Regions from separate parts of the Herbaspirillum sp. DW155 genome, predicted to be linked through region 3. Evidence: predicted binding sites of a transcription regulator. Region 3 holds the regulator's gene; each other region holds the start of a gene.
The links. Region 3 encodes FliA, which starts transcription of late flagellar genes. Its sites were predicted from a motif close to CTAAAGTTTNNNNNNNNNNNGCCGNTA; they were not measured.
Positions count from the first base shown of each region.

Region 1: a site for FliA is predicted at 1,983-2,009, ahead of AACH55_RS21815 (DUF5610 domain-containing protein). Genes of this name have one in related genera too.
Region 2: a site for FliA is predicted at 2,459-2,485, ahead of fliD (flagellar filament capping protein FliD). Genes of this name have one in related genera too.

Region 1 is NZ_AP029028.1:4,781,622-4,785,830, reverse strand. Features, by position in the region: gene AACH55_RS21820 (Tex family protein) at 1-987, shown strand, start outside; gene AACH55_RS21815 (DUF5610 domain-containing protein) at 1,128-1,883, opposite strand; gene AACH55_RS21810 (deoxyguanosinetriphosphate triphosphohydrolase) at 2,304-3,455, opposite strand; gene aroKB (bifunctional shikimate kinase/3-dehydroquinate synthase AroKB) at 3,458-4,209, opposite strand, start outside.
Region 2 is NZ_AP029028.1:1,047,115-1,051,323, reverse strand. Features, by position in the region: gene AACH55_RS04755 (GNAT family N-acetyltransferase) at 1-42, shown strand, start outside; gene AACH55_RS04750 (aspartate aminotransferase family protein) at 228-1,604, shown strand; gene AACH55_RS04745 (Lrp/AsnC family transcriptional regulator) at 1,745-2,239, shown strand; gene fliD (flagellar filament capping protein FliD) at 2,556-4,209, shown strand, end outside.
Region 3 is NZ_AP029028.1:2,160,075-2,164,283, reverse strand. Features, by position in the region: gene AACH55_RS09970 (flagellar protein FlgN) at 1-418, shown strand, start outside; gene AACH55_RS09965 (IS1182 family transposase) at 516-1,982, opposite strand; gene AACH55_RS09960 (RNA polymerase sigma factor FliA) at 2,101-2,838, opposite strand; gene AACH55_RS09955 (antiactivator of flagellar biosynthesis FleN protein) at 2,844-3,647, opposite strand; gene flhF (flagellar biosynthesis protein FlhF) at 3,682-4,209, opposite strand, start outside.

The sequences.
Region 1 (4,209 bases), 2.6 Mb from region 3:
GTCTCGATTGCGCGCCGCCTGCAGGATCCGCTGGCCGAGCTGGTCAAGATCGATCCCAAGTCGATTGGCGTGGGCCAGTACCAGCACGATGTGAGCCAGACGCAACTGGCGCGCTCGCTGGATGCGGTGGTGGAAGACTGCGTGAACGCGGTGGGAGTCGATGTGAACACGGCTTCCGCGCCCCTGCTGGCGCGCGTCTCCGGGCTTAACGCCAGCGTGGCGCAGAGCATCGTGTCCTACCGCGATATGAAGGGTATGTTCAATTCGCGGGCAGCCCTGCGCGAAGTGCCGCGCCTGGGCGAGAAGACCTTCGAGCAGGCCGCCGGCTTCCTGCGCGTGATGAATGGCGAGAACCCGCTGGATGCCTCCGCAGTGCACCCGGAATCCTATCCGCTGGTGCAAAAGATCCTGGCCGACATCAAGAAGGATGTGAAGAGCGTGCTGGGACAGACCGCCTTGCTCAAGAGCCTGTCGCCGGCCAAGTATGCCGATGAGAAGTTCGGCGTGCCCACCGTCACCGACATCCTGAAGGAACTCGACAAGCCCGGCCGCGACCCGCGTCCGGAGTTCACCACCGCCACCTTCAAGGAAGGCGTGGAAGAGATCAAGGACCTGCGCGTGGATATGATCCTGGAAGGCGTGGTCACCAACGTGGCGGCCTTCGGTGCCTTCGTGGACATCGGCGTGCATCAGGATGGCCTGGTCCACATCTCGGCGCTGTCCAACAGCTACGTGAAGGACCCGCACACCGTGGTCAAGGCTGGCCAGGTGGTCAAGGTCAAGGTGCTGGAAGTGGACGAGAAGCGCAAGCGCATCGCCCTGACCATGCGCCTGAACGACACCGCCCCGGCTCCGGGTGCGCGCAATGAACAGCGCGGCGACCGCACCGATTCGCGCCGCCTGTCGCAACACCAGAACCAGCGCGGCCGCGAGCAGGCACCGGCCAACAACGCGATGGCGGCGGCGTTTGCGAAGTTGCGTGGGTGATGTTTTGCAGGTATCGAGAGCGGTTTTTTCGTAGCTTATAGATACAATGAAAACTTAGTAAAAAGAGGCTGTTTCCTTATGGAACAGCCTCTTTTTTATTAGATTTTAAGAGAAGAAGTTGGATGCTACGGAAAGGCCGATCAGGCGCTCGTACTGATCCGCGTCTGGCTCACCGACACCGAAATGCTCACCGTCGTCTCGCTGGCCACCACCGTGCCGCCCTGGCCATCAGCGTTGCCATCGCTGCCCGCACCGTCCTCACCCTCCGGCTTGCCACCCTTGACCTTGTTGATGAAGTCGCCCAGCGCCTTCTGCACCAGGTCATAGGTCTTGTCGATGTTGCTGGCGATATCGCCTTGCAGGACGTTGAGGCTCTCCAGGATGCCGCGTGCTTCCTTGAAACCCTGGTCCACGCCCTTGAAGATGAGGTTCATGTAGTCATCGATGTTGCTGGCATCGTCCTTGTCCGGGTTGTTTTTCTTGTAGAGGTCGAACATGTTGGTGATGAAGGAGACGATGCGTCCGGCCGTGGCTTCAGGGGAATTGTCCTGCTTTGCTGCGGTCTGGATGGCGTTGTCGCCCAGCTGCGGTCGCAGGATGTCGTTGATGTTTTCGATGGCGGTCTTGTAGACCAGCGCCAGGGGATCGTTCTGGGTCTGCAGCGAGACTTCCAGCGATGACTGCACGATGGACAAGTTGAACTGCGCCTTGGCACCGCTGACCGTGAGCAGGTTGGACTGGCGGGCCTCGGCGATCTTGTCGCCGCTGGTGCTCTCACCCGCAGTCGCGGGCAGCTTGTCGCTGGCCGATAGGCTTGCCGGAGTCGACGCGTTGGATGAGTTGGTGGCGGGCAGCAGGGACTGGCTGTCCACGCCGGTGGTGTTGCCGATAGCCATGACGGTCTCCTGAAAATGAAAGGGGATCCGGGCATCAAGGGGGAAGACGGATCCAGCGAAGCAGGGCTGCGCACCATGCGCATCCACTCCGTTCCTGCATAACGGCCCGTTCAAAGCGGACTTGATATTGACAGAAATTTACATGTGGCAGTTTCAGCGCTGATGCGCTTGTCGCTGCGGTCGGCCATTTGTCCAAGATGATGAAAACCCTTGCCGGGCAAGGGTTTGCGGCGAGTCGTCACGTGCCGTCAAGCCGAGTCGGGCGTGAAAATAATATGGAAGAAAAATGTAACGAGATGTGGAAGGTCGAGGGCTTGAGGCGTGTTCTTGCGGACGTGCAATGAAATCACCCGCAAATTCATCAAGGAGGTGCCGGGAGAAAACGCAGCGTATCGAAACGCTGCGTTCAGTGTTGCGGATTCACTCCATGACGAACAGACGACGGTGTTCGCGGATCGCATAGCGGTCTGTCATGCCGGCGATGTAATCGGCGACCTTGCGGGCCTGCTTGTCGAGACGCTGGGTGTCGTCGGCAACGTTCTTGACCTGATAATCCGGCGGCAGCAGGTTGGGCTGGGCGATGAAGGCTTCGAACATTTCGGCGATGATGCGGCGCGCCTTGGCCGTCATGCGGTTGACCTGGTAATGACGGTAGAGCTTCTCGCGCAGGAATTTCTTCAGTATCGCCGCTTCGGCCGCCATGGCGTCGGAGAAGGCGATCAACTGCGGTGCATTGCGCACGTCCTCGATGTCGCGCGGAGCGATCTCGGCGATGCGGCTGCGCGAGGTCTGGTTCAGGTCGACGATGAGCGCATTGATCATGCGGCGGACCGTCTCATGGATCATGCGGCGGCCGGTGATGCCGGGGTAGGTTTGTTCGACCTCGCGCAGATGGCGCGCAAAGAAATCGACTTCGCTCATCAGTTCCATCGTCAGCAATCCGGAACGCAGGCCGTCGTCGATGTCGTGGTTGTTGTAGGCGATCTCGTCGGCCAGGTTGGCCAGTTGCGCTTCCAGCGAGGGTTGCTTCTTCTCCAGGAAGCGCAAGCCGATCTCGCCCAGCTGGCGTGCATTGTGCAGGGAGCAGTGCTTGAGGATGCCCTCGCGCGTCTCGAAGGTGAGGTTCAGCCCATCGAAAGCGCCATAGTGCTGCTCCAGCTCATCCACCACGCGCAGGCTCTGCAGGTTGTGCTCGAAACCGCCGTGATGCTTCATGCAGTGATTCAGCTCATCCTGGCCGGCGTGGCCGAAGGGCGTATGGCCCAGGTCGTGGGCCAGCGAGATGGCTTCCACCAGGTCTTCGTTCAGTTGCAGGTTGCGCGCGCAGGAGCGGGCGATCTGCGCGACTTCGATGCTGTGGGTCAGGCGGGTGCGGAACAGGTCGCCTTCATGATTGACGAAGACCTGGGTCTTGTATTCGAGACGGCGGAAGGCGGTGGAATGGACGATGCGGTCACGGTCGCGCTGGAACTCGCTGCGCGAACCGGGTGGGGTTTCACTGTAGCGCCGGCCTCGCGAACTTGCCGAGTGGGCGGCATAGGGGGCGAGATGGTCGGGCGCTTCAGTGTGCATGCTTATTCTCCGGTGCAGGCCGCCAGGGTTTGCAAGAGCAGTTCCTGCGGCGCGTTGGTGATCAGGGGGCTTCCCAGCGGCTTGATCAGGATGAACTTGATCGCGCCGCCTTCGTTCTTCTTGTCCACTTCCATCAGGTCCAGCCAGCGTTCGGTGCCCAGGTCCGGCGCCACCGTCGGCAGGCCGACAGCGGCAGTGACGGCACGGATGCGCTCACGCGTGGCGCCATCGATGTAGCCCAGGCGCTGCGACAGATCGGCCGCCATCACCATGCCGCAGCCTACCGCTTCGCCATGCAGCCATTGACCATAGCCCAGACCATTCTCGATGGCATGGCCGAAGGTATGGCCGAAGTTGAGGATGGCGCGCAGGCCGCCTTCACGCTCGTCCTGGCGCACCACTTCGGCCTTGATCTCGCAGGAACGCTGGATGGCATAGGCCAGGGCGGCGTCATCCTTGGAGACCAGGCGGTCGATATTGGTTTCGATCCAGTCGAAGAAGGGCGCATCGATGATGGCGCCGTGCTTGATGACTTCGGCAATGCCGGCCGACAGTTCGCGCGCCGGCAGGGTGTGCAGCGTGGCGGTGTCGGCGATGACGGCCTGCGGCTGGTAGAACGCACCGATCATGTTCTTGCCCAGCGGATGGTTGATGCCGGTCTTGCCGCCCACTGACGAATCCACCTGCGACAGCAGCGTCGTGGGCACTTGCACGAAGGGTACGCCGCGCATGTAGGACGCCGCCGCAAAGCCGG
Region 2 (4,209 bases), 1.1 Mb from region 3:
GGCATGCAGCTGTTCTCCATCGTCAATCAGGCGCTGGGCTGAGCTGAGCGCGACGATGCGGGCGCCGCAGAAAATGCCAAAGCCGCCCGCAAAACCCATGAAGATGCTATTTCAGCCCCGCATCTTGCGCATCGACTGCGAGGCGGGCGCACTAGCATAGAAGCCATGCCGGTTGTGCCTTTTGCCCGCACGGCCTTGTTCAACGCATCTCCAGCGAGTCCACCTCTATGCAAACTTCCGCCCTGGCTGCCCTCGACCGCAGTCACCTGATCCATCCCGTTGCCAGCTTCCGCGAGCATGAAGAGCTGGGCCCTATCATCCTCAAGTCCGGCCAGGGTGCCTACCTGACCGATCATCAGGACAAGCAGCTGCTGGATGCCTTCTCGGGCCTGTGGTGCGTCAATACCGGCTATGGCCAGCAAAGCGTGATTCGCGCGGCCACCGAACAGATGGAGCGTCTGCCGTATGCCACCGGTTACTTCCACTTCGCTTCGGAACCGGCCATCCTGCTGGCCAAGAAACTGGTGGACATCAGCCCCGCCTCGCTCAAGCACGTCTACTTCACCCTGGGCGGCTCGGATGCGGTCGATGCCGCCATCCGCTACATCACCCACTACACCAACTCCATCGGCAAGCCGGGCAAGAAGCATTTCATCTCGCTGCAGCGCGGCTATCACGGTTCGTCCTCGGTGGGTGCCGGCCTGACGGCACTGCCCAACTTCCATTTCAATTTCAACCTGCCGCTGCCGACCCAGCATTATCTGCCGTCCCCCTACCCCTATCGCAGCGACGTGCAGGGCGATGAAGCCATCATCGCCGCTTCGGTGCAGTCGCTGCGCGACAAGGTGGCCGAACTGGGCGCGGACAATGTGGCCGCCTTCTTCTGCGAACCGATCCAGGGTTCCGGTGGCGTGGTGGTGCCGCCCAAGGGCTGGTTGAAAGCCATGCAGCTGGCCTGCAACGAGCTCGATATCCTGTTCGTGGTCGATGAGGTCATCACCGGCTTCGGCCGTACCGGTCCCATGTTCGCCTGCCTGGACGAAGACGTGCAGCCTGACCTGATGACCATGGCCAAGGGCCTGACGGCCGGCTATGCACCGATGGGCGCGGTGATGATGTCGGACCGCGTGTACAACGCCATTGCCGATGGCGCGCCGATGTCCACCGTGGTCGGTCACGGCCAGACCTACTCGGCCCATCCGGTCAGTGCGGCGGTGGCGCTGGAAGTCCTGCGTCTCTACGAAGAAGGCGGCCTGCTGGAAAACGGCCGCCGTCTGGAACCGGTCTTCGCCGGTGGCCTGCGCGCCCTGCTGGATCATCCGCTGGTGGGCGATGCGCGCAGCCGTGGCTTGCTGGGCGCGCTGGAACTGGTGGCCGACAAGAACACCAAGGCACGCTTCGCCCCTGAACTGAAGCTGCATGATCGTATCTTCCAGGTGGCTTATCGCCACGGCCTGATCTTCCGCGCCTTCGGCGACAACATCCTGGGCTTTGCGCCGGCGCTGTGCTACACCGAAGCGGACTTCGCGCTGATGTTTGCGCGTCTGCGGGCCATTCTGGACGAAGTGCTGGCCCAGCCCGAAGTGCGCCAGGCGGTGCGCTGAGCGGCCAATGCGAGCAACCCTCCGGCCCATTGGGGAAAATGCGGCCGGAGCGGTTAAAATGCCCTGCTACATCCCGCCACCCTTCCTGCTGCTGCCATGCGGGCAAGGCCGGCGGGCTGAGTCGAATAACCCGAGGCAACATGATGACTAACGGCGCGTTGAAACTGGACCGGATCGATCTGAGGATTTTGTGTCACCTGCAGCAAAATAGCCGCATTACCAATGTGATCCTGGCCGATGCCGTCGGCCTGTCTCCCAGCCCCTGCCTGATCCGCGTCAAGCGTCTGGAAAAGGCTGGCTACATCAGCGGCTACGGCGCCTACATCCGCCTGGAAAAGCTGGCCGACGTGCAGATCGTCTTCACCGAAGTGACGCTCTCGGACCATCGCCGCGAAGACTTCGCCAAGTTCGAAGCGACCATCCGCAACGTCGACGAGATCATCGAATGCCACCTGGTCAGCGGCGGCTACGATTACCTGCTCAAGTTCATGACCCGTAGCGTGGTGCATTACCAGAGCGTGATCGAATCGCTGCTGGAGCAAAACCTGCGCATCGAGAAGTACTTCAGCTACATCGTCATCAAGTCGCCTTTCATCAAGCATCACTATCCGCTCGAGAAGTTCATACAGACCTGAGCCACCCGGCAGGGCCTGCCCTGCCGGTGCGGGGTGCAGTCCGCTCTCCCCTCGCCCCTTCACTTCGCCTCCCAAGCGCCGTCCCGCCTGGCTTTGCGGCCGCCAGCCCGTCCCCCGTTTCTTTACATTGATGCAGCGCGTTTGCGCCGCGTTGCCACCTTCGCCTGGCAATTCTCACAAAAATTCCGGAAAAGCATCACGTTTTGTCAGCAAATCGCCCTTTACTTTTGTAAAGATGTGCCGTTAATCTCTACGGTCACTGACGCCTCGTCAGTTTCCCGAAAGATAAGAAAATCATCATTGCATAGGGGTCAAGATGGCAACTTCCACGGGCACAATCTCGACATCGGCCGGTCCGCTGGACGTATCGACGCTGGTCAGCCAGCTCATCTCAGTCGAAAGCAAGTCCAAGCTCACACCGCTGAAGACCAAGGAAAGTGCATTCAACACGCTCATTTCCGCCTATGGCTCGCTCAAGAATGCGCTGTCGAGCTACCAGAGCGCCTTGAAAGTCATGACGGCGGCCAGCTTCAGCGCGCAGAAGACCACCGTGTCCAACGCCGGTACCGGGAGCAACCTGACCACCGATCCCTTCACGGCCGAGGCCAACAGCGACGATTCCACCAAAATCCTGTCGCAGAAGCTCAAGTCCGGCGGCTACGCCAGCGGCACCACCTTCAATGCCGGCGATTCCATCGCCATCAAGGTCGGCACCAACCAGCCCACCTTCATCACGCTGCAAGCCAATGCCACGCTCTCGGGCGTGCGTGATGCCATCAATGCCGGCAAGACCGGGGTGACGGCTTCCATCGTCACCGATGGCAGCGGTGACCATCTGGTGCTCGAATCCAATACCGGGGGCACGGCCAACACCATCAAGGTGTCGGCCAACAACACGCTCGCGGGGCTGAGCTATGACCCCAGCGTATCGGGCTCGGTCACCCAGATCCAGGCGCCGCGCGACGCCACCAAGGCCGCTGCCGGCAAATACAGCATCGGCGTGAGCCAGCTGGCCCAGGCCGTGAAGGTCAGCTCGGCCAGCATTGCGCCGGGCAGCACCTTCGACAATGGCGTGCTGGCGATCAAGACCGGCACCGGCTCGACCGTATTGATCCAGCCCAAGAGCAACTCTCTGGCCGGCGTGCGGGACGCCATCAATGCCAGCGACGCCGGTGTGAATGCGGCCATCGTCAGCGATGGCACCAATGACCACCTGGTGCTCACCGCCAAGGACAGCGGCGCAGCCAATTCCCTGCGGGTGAGCGGCACGGGCAATTTCGCCGTCTTCAACTTCGACCCCAGCGGCACCGTCACCACCACCGGCGTGGCGACCAACCAGACCTACAGCACGGGCAGCCTGGCGCTGCAGGTGGGCAGCAAATCCTTCACCATCACCCCGACCGATCTCGATGGCAGCGGCGCCATTGGCCTCAACGATGTGATGAAGGCCATCAACAACGCCAGCACGGGCGTGACCGCCAGCATCAGCAACGATGGCAGCCAGGACCACCTGGTGCTGACCCCGACCGGCACCGATGCCATCCAGCTGACCGGCAGCAACGATTATGCCGCCCTGTCCGGCAGCAGCATGGGACAACTGGCCAAGGCGCAGGATGCCAAACTCACCATCGACGGCGTGGCCGTGACCAGCACCAGCAACAAGGTCAGCAATGCGATTTCGGGCGTGACGCTGAACCTGGCCAAGGTCACCACCTCGGCTGACAATTTCACGCTGTCCATTGCCAATGACACCAGCGGGCTATCGACGGCCGCCAACAGTTTCGTCACCGCTTACAACAACCTGGCCAAGACCGTGGCCAACCTGACCAAGCAGACGCCCTCCACCACCAAGGGCCAGGCCAGCACCGGCTCGCCGCTGGCGGCCGAATCGTCGGTGCTGAACATGATGGCGCAGATCCGCAGCACCATGCTGGGCGCGCTGGGTGACGATGGCAGCATGAATCTCTCGC
Region 3 (4,209 bases):
GTCGCGCCTGGTGGAAAAACTGAACCAGGAACAGGCGCTGCTGGCCGAAGCCACGGCCGAAGGCCTGACCGACATCATTTCCGAAAAAGCCGCCATCGTCGCCGAGATGTCCACCCTGGCCGGCAACCGCCATGCCCTGCTGGGCAGCCTGGGCTACAGCGCCGATGAGAGCGGCATGCAGGCGTGGATGAATGAACAGGCCAGCGAAGCCGATCGCGAGATCTGGGCCAGCCTGTTCGAACTGGCGCAGGATGCCAAGGAACTGAACCGCGTCAACGGCCTGCTGATCGGCAAGAAGCTCTCCATCAACCAGAGCGCGCTGACCATCCTGCAAGGCAAGACCGGCACCGGCAATTTCTACGGGCCGGACGGCCAGAACAGCATCCGCTCCTCCGGCCGCAGGCTGGGCGTCGTGTAAGTCGCCCTGCCAGCTCGGCGGACCCAGCAAAAAGCCCGGCATTGCCGGGCTCAGGTTGATGACGAACCCCGTGTTTTCGAACACGGGGTTTTGTTTTTCAGGCGCAGGTAATTTGCAGATGGTCGATGGCGCAGAAGCCAAGCAATGCGCTCATTTTTCTCTGTAGCCACTTTTGTACGCTGGCATAGGCGTTCAAGCCCGGTAAAAGCGCGCGCAAGCGCGCCACCAGCAGGGCAATCTTCTTCATGTTCTGGGCCGCCGCCGCCAACAAGCACTGCTCGGCGACCTTGCGCAAGCCGCGCATGCGGGCATAGCGATGTCCGTGCAATTGCTTGGCGTCGGCGAAGCTGCGTTCTACCGTTTCCTTGCGTCGGGCATAGATGCGCTTGCCCCATTCGGTACGACGCCGATCATCCACCTTCTCCTTGGAACGCTCCCACACATGGCGCGTCACCACCTTGACCGCATTGGCGCTATTGGTGCATTGCTCGCGTACCTTGCAGCCCCGGCATTGTTCAGGCTTGGATTTGTATTCCCGATACCCCTGCCGATTGGTGGTGCTGTAGTGCAAGGACTGGCCCTGCGGGCAGATGTATTCGTCACGGTAGGCATCGTACTCATACGCCCGTTTAAAGAATGTCCCCGGCTTGTGGTTGGGTGTGCGGTAGCCCATCACGCCGCTGATCTCGCGATTCTCCAGTCCCTGGCAGACGGCCGGTGTGAAATAGCCAGCATCCAGGCCAACGGCCTGTACATCAAATCCGAACGTCTGGCGCTGACGATCCAGGCGTGCCAGATAAGGTTGACTGTCATGGACTGAGGCGGGCGTGACATGGGTATCGGTAATGATGCAATGCTTGGCATCGACGGTGCGGTGATCCAGGTAGAAGAAGCCCTTGGGCTTGTCGTCGCGCACCATGTAGCCGCTCTCGGGATCGGTGCGACTAACCTTGATCTCTTTGGTGGGCGGCTCATCATCATCGTCACGTTTGAGCGGCTTCTTGCCATGCTCGGCACGGTCGATATCCACAGCCGCATCCAGTTCGGCCAGATAGGCCGAGGGTGTCTGGGCAACTTGAACGTAGTCGAACTTGTTCTTGTTGGCGTTGGCCTTGAGGTGGGTGCTGTCGCTGTAGAGCACACGGCCATCGACCATGCCGCGTCCAATGGCCTGGCGCACGATCTCGTCGAAGATGTCTTGATAGACGGTGGTATCAATGAAGCGGCGGCGCCGGTTCTGGGAGAAGGTGGAGGAGTCCGGCACCTTGTCGGTCAGACGGAATCCGGCAAACCAGCGATAGGCCACGTTGACCTGGACCTCGCGGATGAGCTGGCGCTCGCTGCGGATACCGAAGAGGTAGCCGATGAACAAGAGCTTGAAGAGTACCACCGGGTCCAGTGCCGGGCGGCCATTGTCGGCGCAATACAGATGCGCCACCTTCTCGCGGATGAACTCGAAATCCACCGCCGCGTCGATCTTGCGCAGCAGGTGGTCCTTGGGCACGAGCATCTCGATGGTCACCATCTCTAACTCGTGCTGGGCGGCTGTCGGTTTTTTGAGCATGACCGATTAAACAACAAAGCCTTGGCTCTCGCCAGGGCTTTGTCATCAATCTGAGCCCGGCATTGCCGGGCTTTTTCGTTGGCGCATCGGGTTGCGCGGTCTTGCGGCGGCAGTCCCCTCAGGCCACCCCGCTCCAGGAATGCTCGCGCAGATACGAGCGCATGCGCGAAATGGCCTGGCTGTGCAACTGGCACACGCGCGACTCGGAGACGCCCATGACCGCGCCGATTTCCTTCAGGTTCATTTCCTGCTCGTAGTACAGGGCCATCAGGATCTGCTCGCGCTCGGGCAAGGCCTTGATGGAATCCACCACGGCTTCGCGGAAACCGCCATCGATCAGGCTCTGCAAGGGATCGTCATCGCTCTCCCCGGCCTGGTAACGATCCAGGAAATGCTCATGACCGCCGTCCTCGTCGTGGAAATCCTCGTAATAGATGAGCTGATGGCCGCCGCAGTCGGTCAACAGCGCCTGGTAATCGGCCAGGCTGATCTTCATGTGCTGCGCTACCTCCGCCTCCTGGGGCTGGCGGCCCAGTTGCTGCAGCAGGGTCTGCATGGCCTCTTCGACCTTGCGGGCGTTCTGGCGGATGCTGCGCGGCAGCCAGTCGCTGCTGCGCAGCTCATCCAGCATGGCGCCGCGGATGCGCTGCACCGCATAGGTCTCGAACTGGGCGCCGTGGGTTTCCTCGTAGCGGTTCACGGCGTCGAGCAGGCCCATCATGCCGGCCTGGATCAGGTCGTCCACCTCTACGCTAGGGGGCAGCTTGGCCTTGAGCTGATGCGCCAGCTTCTTGACCAGCGGCGCATGCTGCTCCAGCACGTCGTTCTTGCCCTTCTTTCCCTTGACGTTATACATGCACGTCACACTCCCAGGCTGGCACCGTCGGTGGCCATGCCATACGTACTGCGGGCCGCATCCGAACCCGCGGCGAAGCGCTTGGACAAGCGCTGGAACGCCAGCGCCGCCCCGGCAAAGGGGAAGACGTCGCGCACCGCGCGGCCCTGGCCGGTGGCGCGGCGAATATGATCATCGGCCGGAATCGCCCCCATGAAATTCAACTGCGCAGCCAGGTAGCGGCTGGCGGCCTGGGCCATGTTGGCGTAGACGGTCCGGGCTTCGGCCTCGGTGGCATCGTTGACGATGAGACTGAAGGGACGGCGGCCGATGCGGTCGCTCAGGCTCTTCAGGAGCGCATAGGCCGATTTGATCGAGGACGCCGTGGTCGACACCTGGATCACGATCTCGCCCATCTCCATGGTCGGCACCGGCAGCGACAGGTCGCTTGCCAGCACGCCATTGACCAGGGTGATCTCGGCCTGCTCGATGAGGGTGTCGAATATCTCGGCCAGCCGTCCCGCATGGGGATCGGTCGCCGAAGGCACGCTGCGGCGGGCGATGCGCGCCATCGAAAAACCCTCCGGCAACAGCCGTTTGGCTTCGGTCAGGGGGCGTTCCATGCGGGCCACTTCCTGCAGGGTGGCCACATCGTGACGCAGGCCGATCCGGGTCAACAGACCCGTGCTGGCCACATCGCCATCCACCACCAGCACGCTGTGCTTGGCCTGCGACAGAGACGCTGCCAGATTGATGAGCATGGCACTCTTCTCTTCCTCGCCCAGCACCGAAAAGAAAGTAAAGAGCCTGGGCACCGGACGCTCCAGCATCCGGCGCAGACCTGCTGCCTGGTCGATATCGTAACTAGCCAAAGCTCACCTCACGCAGTCCGCGGTCATTCATGGACATGGCGGTGGGCCCGATGACCCCCGGTAACTCACCCTCCTGGAATTCGAAGGGGGCGGTTTCGCGCTTCTGCTTGAAGGCGCGGTCAGCCAGGTAGAGCTTGTTGGCCACGTGCAGGTCTTCGGGCACGCGCTGGCCGTTGGCCACGTAATGCAGGTTGAGCTTGTGGCGGATTACCACGTCCAGCACGTTGCCGATGGTGGCGGCTTCGTCCAGCTTGGTGATGATGCAGCCGGCCAGGCCGGAACTGGAATAGGCATGCACCACTTCGTTCAAGGTGCCGCCGGTGGCGGTGGCGTTCAGGCACAGCAGGCGCTTGATGTCTACGCCGGCACCGGCCAGCATGGCGTCCTGCTCGGCCACCATCTGGTCGCGCTGGCCCACGCCGGCCGTGTCGATCAGCACGGTGTGCTTGCCCTTCAACTCTTCCAGGGCGATGCGCAGGTCGGTCTCGTCCTTGACCGAATGCACCATCACCCCAAGGAT